One region of the Paenibacillus sp. AK121 genome, then DNA from elsewhere that is predicted to be linked to it. Evidence: predicted binding sites of a transcription regulator. Region 1 holds the regulator's gene; the other holds the start of a gene.
What was found. Region 1 encodes NrdR, which represses ribonucleotide reductase genes. Its sites were predicted from a motif close to AACACNATATATNGTGTT; they were not measured.
Positions count from the first base shown of each region.

Region 1 (3,417 bases):
AGCAGAAAAAAAGTTTGGCTGATATTGTTATTGATAATAGCGGAACACAGACTGAGACGAAGCGGCAAATTGATCAGTTTTGGCAGCGAAAGGGACTTGCATGAACATTTTACGTAAGAAAAGAGTCCTGCTCATTTTGTTTGTCGGATTTGTCCTGATTCTGTTCCTCAATTCCAATTGGATGTCATGGTTTTACCCGATTCAATATAAGGATGAAATTCGGCAATATTCTCAGACGTATGAAGTGGACCCATTTTTGGTGGCGTCTATTATCCGTGTGGAAACAAACTTTAAAACCAGCAAGCAGTCACACAAGGGTGCACTGGGGCTTATGCAGATTATGCCGAATACCGCCAATTGGATTATGGACAGTGCCCAGATTCAGAAGGTCCCGCTGGACAGTGTAAAGCACGAGCCCGGCACCAACATTGAGCTGGGAACCTGGTATCTGCATAACCTGTCTATGAAGTTTCAGGATAATCCTGTGGTCATCGTAGCGGCATACAATGCTGGTCCAGGTAAAGTTAAGGAGTGGCTGGATCAAGGGGTGTGGGATGGCAAAGAAGAGTCCATTAAGCAAATCCCTTTTGGTGAGACACGGCATTATGTACAGCGAGTCATCTACTATTACAGGCAATATACAAAAATTTATAATGAGTTTTAAGTGACAGGTTAATGACAATATGAGCCTTTTCGCTATAAAATGAAAAAAGCGCAGGACAGGCTGTTTTTAGCAGCCTATCCCTACACTTTTTCGTATTACTTCTTGATTATTACCGAGATTATTGGTATTGACCTGCCAATTGTTGTTCGGCGATCGTTACGAGGCGTTTTGTGATGTAGCCCCCGATCGAACCGTTCTCATAGGAAGTCATGTTACCTTGGTATCCATCTTGAGGAATGCTGATACCCAGCTCTTGAGCGATTTCATATTTCATTTGCTCCAGAGCACCGGAGGATCTGCTGACTACCAGGTTGTTGGAGTTGCCATTGTTTCCTTGTGCCATTGTTGTTCACCTCCTCGCGACGTGGTAAACATATTATGATCCGTTTCGACAAAATTATTACTAAAAAGCTTCGGGAATTTATTGGAAAAAGGAAGTGATGAGATTATGAAGTGCCCGTATTGTGCCTACAATGGCACGAAAGTGTTGGATTCGCGACCAGCGAATGATAATAAGTCCATCCGCCGCCGTCGCGAATGCGAACAGTGTGCCAGGCGTTTTACCACCTTTGAAATGGTAGAAGAGACCCCACTGATGGTCATCAAAAAAGATGGCAGCCGTGAAGAGTTTAGCCGTGATAAAATGCTGCGCGGTCTCATTCGTGCCTGTGAGAAGCGTCCAGTATCAGTCGAGCAGCTCGATCTGATCGTATCTCAGGTGGAGAACGCTATTCGCAACACAGCAGCCACAGAGGTGGATAGCCAGCAGATTGGTGAGCTAGTCATGGAACAGCTCTATCCTGTGGATGAAGTCGCCTACGTACGCTTTGCGTCCGTCTATCGGCAGTTCAAAGACATCAATATGTTTATGAAGGAACTGAAAACACTGTTATCCAAAGATACAGACAGCGACTGATCGCTGACTGTATCTTTTTAGGGCCGTGGTGGGAAGAGGATTATATTTTTTTTATAAAAGTATTGACACAGGGTCGAATATTTTATATGATATAGAAGTCGCTTGAAACGTTAATTCATTTACATGTGACGGGGCCTTAGCTCAGCTGGGAGAGCGCATCGCTGGCAGCGATGAGGTCAGGGGTTCGATCCCCCTAGGCTCCACCATAATTTTATATGGACTCTTAGCTCAGTTGGTAGAGCAGTTGACTCTTAATCAATTGGTCCAGGGTTCGAGTCCCTGAGAGTCCATTCTTTAGAAAAAACGGCAGAAATGCCGTTTTTTTTGTTGTTCATAGATCTGTTTCCAGCCTAACCAAGGGCAGGTAAGGGTTGAATGAGCGCTTATCGAGTTTGATTATAAATAGCAACCCATTGTTTGTGAGTGTAACTTTGATCGTTGTTTCAACGCAGTTCGTATTTTACAATAACATGAGTTGAGTTCCTAATCATTGAACTGGACACGAACTGGAAACAGTGAAAACCAGATGATACTTGAGAGGAGGGGGAACGATGTATCCTATCATTGGTTTCGTACTCAATCAGCTCCATGCAAAGCCTGCGGAATAAACAAGGCGAAGCTTGGTGTGGAGCAAATATATTTCGCTTGAAGAATTAGTTGTTTGCAGACGCAGGCTTTGCCCTTAAAATACCAATTTATTTTAAGGAGCGAGCCGAAATGAATTATTTGAAGGCAACTGATTTGCTTCCTGATGATCTACTTAAGGAAGTTCAGCGGTATATACAAGGAGAACTCATTTATATCCCCAATCGTCCGAGTGAGCGCAGGCGATGGGGAGAAAGCTCTGGGGCAGCCCATTATTATCTCATTCGGAACAAAGAGATACGTGCAAAATTCAGTGTGGGAGTGTCCATTGACGAGCTCTCAGAACAATATGGACTGTCTACAGATCGCATTAAGAAAATCGTATATTCAAAAAAATAAAAAATAGGTGCCCACAGAGAAGATCTGTGGGTTTTTGTTATCCACTTTTATAAGTATAACGTTACAAACATTTGATAAAAGAACTTGGCATATATCAGACCTTCCAGAATCATTACAATAAAGTCAATATAGAAGAGCAGGAGGTAAATAATGAAGTATACTCAGAAAAAATTTGAAGCACATGACTTTTTAAGGGTTGGAGATTTTTTGAAACAGTCGCTGAAAAGCAGTCCTGACCTTAAAAATTGGTTCATAGATCGCTGGAATTTCTGTAGATATTGGGGACAAATTATGCACAACACATTTGAAACATGGCCTGAGACTGTTGGAATTTGGGAGGATGAGCATAATGAAATTATTGCTGTTGTTCACCCGGAAGGAGAAGATAACATAGGTGAAGCTTATTTCCAGCTTGCTGATCGTGATTTTTCAAATGAATTTCTAAATGAATTAATAGATTATGCTGAATTGAAATTAGCTTTACATGGTGAGAATGTAGCTACTTTAGATATAATCGTAAACGAGGATGGAGAGCAACTGAAGGAGCTTTTGAAAAAAAGACGGTACATCTTGCAGGATGGGAAAGAAACGACGTCCTATATGAATGTACCGCATGATGTAAAGCTGGAATTACCAAACGGGTTTAGAATCTCGGATGCGAATGAAGTTGGGGATTTTGAAAAAGGATTTGCTCATGGAAGAGCATTCGGGTACTACAAGGGCGATTATCCAGATAATGATGTGGCTGAGCGTTGTTATTTATCATTGAGAAATGCCCCTGATTATATACCGGAATTCGATGTAGTCATCCTAGACACCAATAATGAAGTTGCTTCTTTCACTACTCTCTGGT
Region 1 is NZ_JAHPJM010000007.1:110,775-114,191, forward strand. Features, by position in the region: gene coaE (dephospho-CoA kinase) at 1-104, shown strand, start outside; gene KSP24_RS14620 (lytic transglycosylase domain-containing protein) at 101-664, shown strand; gene KSP24_RS14625 (alpha/beta-type small acid-soluble spore protein) at 783-1,007, opposite strand; gene nrdR (transcriptional regulator NrdR) at 1,113-1,580, shown strand; tRNA gene KSP24_RS14635 (tRNA-Ala) at 1,711-1,786, shown strand; tRNA gene KSP24_RS14640 (tRNA-Lys) at 1,798-1,870, shown strand; gene KSP24_RS14645 (CD3324 family protein) at 2,298-2,564, shown strand; gene KSP24_RS14650 (GNAT family N-acetyltransferase) at 2,715-3,417, shown strand, end outside.

Region 2 (3,417 bases), 170 kb from region 1:
ACAAAGCCCCAGAACAACAGAAATTTTCCTTCCATACTTGTCTGCAATAGCTCCTGTTGGTATTTCAAACAGAAAAATACTTACAAAGAATACAACCAGCAAGAAATTCGCACTTTGCAGAGAAAGTCCTTTAGCTAATAGAAATAGAATAAGCGTAGTTCCCGTGATTTCACTCATAAAAAATTGCAGAAAGCTGACGGAGTAAAATAGCTTATGTGGCCTCACTTTCAGGATTCCTTTGTTTTCTCTACAGCCTCATACTCACTTCGCAACATTCCCATCTGAATAATGTCATAGTACTGTCCTTCCCTGAATAGCTTTTCCCGTAGCCGCCCTTCCTCCTTAAAGCCACATGCCAGATAGCAACGATATGCACGTTCATTGAACGCATACACCTCCAGTTCCAGCCGATGCAGGTTCAGCGAATGAAACGCAAATTTTTGTATCAGCCGGATTGCTTCCCGCCCATAGCCCTTGCCCAGGTCACTGTCACGCCCGATTACAATCCCAAGGGTGGCATGCCGATTCACCCAGTTGATTTTGAATAAATCAAGTTGTCCAATATAGTCCAATGTGTCTTTATGAGCAATGATAAAGCCCTTGATCTCAGAGTTGCCGTCAATCATCATCTGTACAAACGATTCACTATTAGCCAGTGAATGCGGATAGATAAATATGTCGCTTAAACCATGTGTGATTTCCGGGTCATTGACCCATCTTCGGATATCAGGTATATCCTCCTGACGGTACTCTCTTAAAACAATTCGTGCTCCAATGATATGTGGCATCGTCAGCTTCCTCCCTATATGTATTTGTTCTGGTAATACTCTAACACCTCGCCATCCCTTTACGCTCCCATTAATCTCACAAACTCCAGAAAACGTGTACCTTTATAATGAACCTCCCCGCGATCCCCGATTATAATCATTCCGAAATCCGAACCCTTTACCTTCAGCTCCTTACGTTCACCTCCTCCATAAAACCACTTTCCATCTACTTCATCCTTTCTACAGTAAAATGTAAATTTTACATTCTATTGCCCATTGACAAATCGTACATCTCCAGCCTCAAAAACTCCAATACTTTTTTAACATACTTACGAAAAAAAAGTTCTTTTGCTCTTTTCCGCACCCTGCTTGGACTTACACCGGATCTAGGTCCTCTGAGCCTCTCTAGACCGATTGACAAAACTATATATAGATATAAAATAGAGAATGTACTCTAAATATAGTGTAAAAACGTATTTATGCCCGATATCTTGAAGATACAGGTATGAAAATACATGTAAATATAGAGTCAAAAATCTTAAATGGCGCAGCCAGCAAGGGATTACAGCTATGATGGGTCTCTTGGCAATGCCGTTTTCTTTTTTTCGTTAATTGTTAAGGAGGTTGCACACCATGCTGATTGCTTATGATTCCAAGACCGGCAATGTAAAAAGATTTATAAACAAGCTCAAGCTTCCGGCTGTTCAGATTGAGGAACAAATGACTATAGAAGAACCTTACGTACTCATTACATATACAACCGGGTTTGGACAGATACCTGAGAGGGTATCTTCATTTTTGAAAAAAAATGCACAAAACCTTGTTGGTGTAGCTGCAAGCGGCAACCGTAACTGGGGTGACAAATTTGCCAAAAGTGCGGATTTGATTGCCGACCATTATAATGTCCCCGTGATTAGCAAATTTGAATTATCTGGAACGTTCGGAGATGTAGAGCGTTTTAAACAGGAGGTGAGCCGAGTTGCGGCATATTGAATTGAACAACATGTTGATGAAACGCGATACAGACGGCTTTTTCCAATTGGAAAAGGACCAAGAGGCTGTAGCAGAATTTATGAAGGAAGTTCAAGAACGGAGTTTGAAGTTTGCTGACACAGCTGCTCAAGTGCTGTATATGATTGAGAATGATTATTACGAAAATTTCTATAACAGCTATACGGCTGATGAAATCAACGATATTTTCCATATCACTCATAGCTATAATTTTAAATTTCCTTCTTATATGGCAGCATCCAAGTTTTATACCGATTATGCAATGAAGAGTAATGACCGTAAAGTCTACCTGGAACACTACCCTGACCGGGTGGCTGCTGTCGCCCTGCATTTGGGACGCGGCAACGCCGATACGGCCCGCCTGTTGTCCCGCTCGATGATGGAGCAACGTCTCCAGCCAGCTACACCAACTTTCCTGAACGCTGGCAAAAGCCGTCGTGGGGAATTGGTATCCTGTTTCCTACTCGAAATGGACGACTCTTTGAACTCAATCAACTATGTACTGAACACTTGCATGCAATTGTCCAAAATTGGCGGCGGTGTGGCGGTTAACCTGTCGAAGCTGCGGTCACGCGGTGAGGCGATTAAAGGTGTAGAAGGCGCAGCAAAAGGTATTATGCCTGTGCTGAAGCTGATGGAAGATGGTTTCTCCTACGCGGATCAAATGGGTCAACGTAAAGGCTCTGGCGCTGCCTATTACAACATATTCGGATGGGACGTGCTGGAGTTCCTGGATAGTAAAAAAATTAATGCCGATGAAAGAGTACGCCTTAAGACACTTTCGATCGGATTGCTGGTGCCCAACCGCTTTTACAAGCTGGCTCAAGATAATGAACCGCTGCATGTGTTTGCACCTTATAGTGTGTTCAAGGCTTATGGAACGCATTTGGACGACATGGATCTGGATGAAATGTACGATACACTGCTCGCTGACGATCGAGTGAAGAAAAAAATAGCGATGAGCGCACGTGATATGCTGACGAAAATTGCCATGATTCAGTTGGAGTCTGGCTATCCATATATTATGAATAAGAGTAACGCAAATCAGGCGCATGCTCTTAAAAACGTGGGCCAAATCAAAATGTCAAACCTGTGCACGGAAATCTTCCAGCTACAGGAAACTTCTGAGATTGCCGATTATGGACAACAGGATATTATTCGCCGGGATGTAAGCTGTAACCTGGCTTCCCTGAACATTGTAAATGTGATGGAGCACGGCAAAATCCGCGAGTCCGTTCACGAGGGTATGATTGCTCTCACTTCGGTCAGCGATATGACCCAAGTGGCTAATGCACCAGGTGTTGCGAAAGCGAACCGTGAAATGCATTCCGTTGGTCTGGGTGTCATGAATCTGCACGGCTACCTTGCCAAGAACAAGATTGCATATGAAAGCAATGAAGCGAAGGATTTTGTCCGTACCTTCTTCATGACGATGAACTATCATTCCATCGAAAAGAGTATGGAAATCGCAAAAGCAGCCGGACAAAGCTTCTATGGATTTGAGGAATCGGATTATGCGACAGGTGTATATTTTGACCGATATCTGAACACAGATTATCGTCCGACAACGGCACGTGTGCAAGAGCTGTTCAAGGATATTTATATTCCGACTCAAGCAGACTGGGACACACTTAAAGCA
Region 2 is NZ_JAHPJM010000007.1:280,504-283,920, reverse strand. Features, by position in the region: gene KSP24_RS15510 (MFS transporter) at 1-225, opposite strand, end outside; gene KSP24_RS15505 (GNAT family N-acetyltransferase) at 228-788, opposite strand; gene nrdI (class Ib ribonucleoside-diphosphate reductase assembly flavoprotein NrdI) at 1,401-1,760, shown strand; gene nrdE (class 1b ribonucleoside-diphosphate reductase subunit alpha) at 1,747-3,417, shown strand, end outside.
Region 2: the regulator NrdR is predicted to act here: its motif matches at 1,218-1,235, upstream of nrdI (class Ib ribonucleoside-diphosphate reductase assembly flavoprotein NrdI).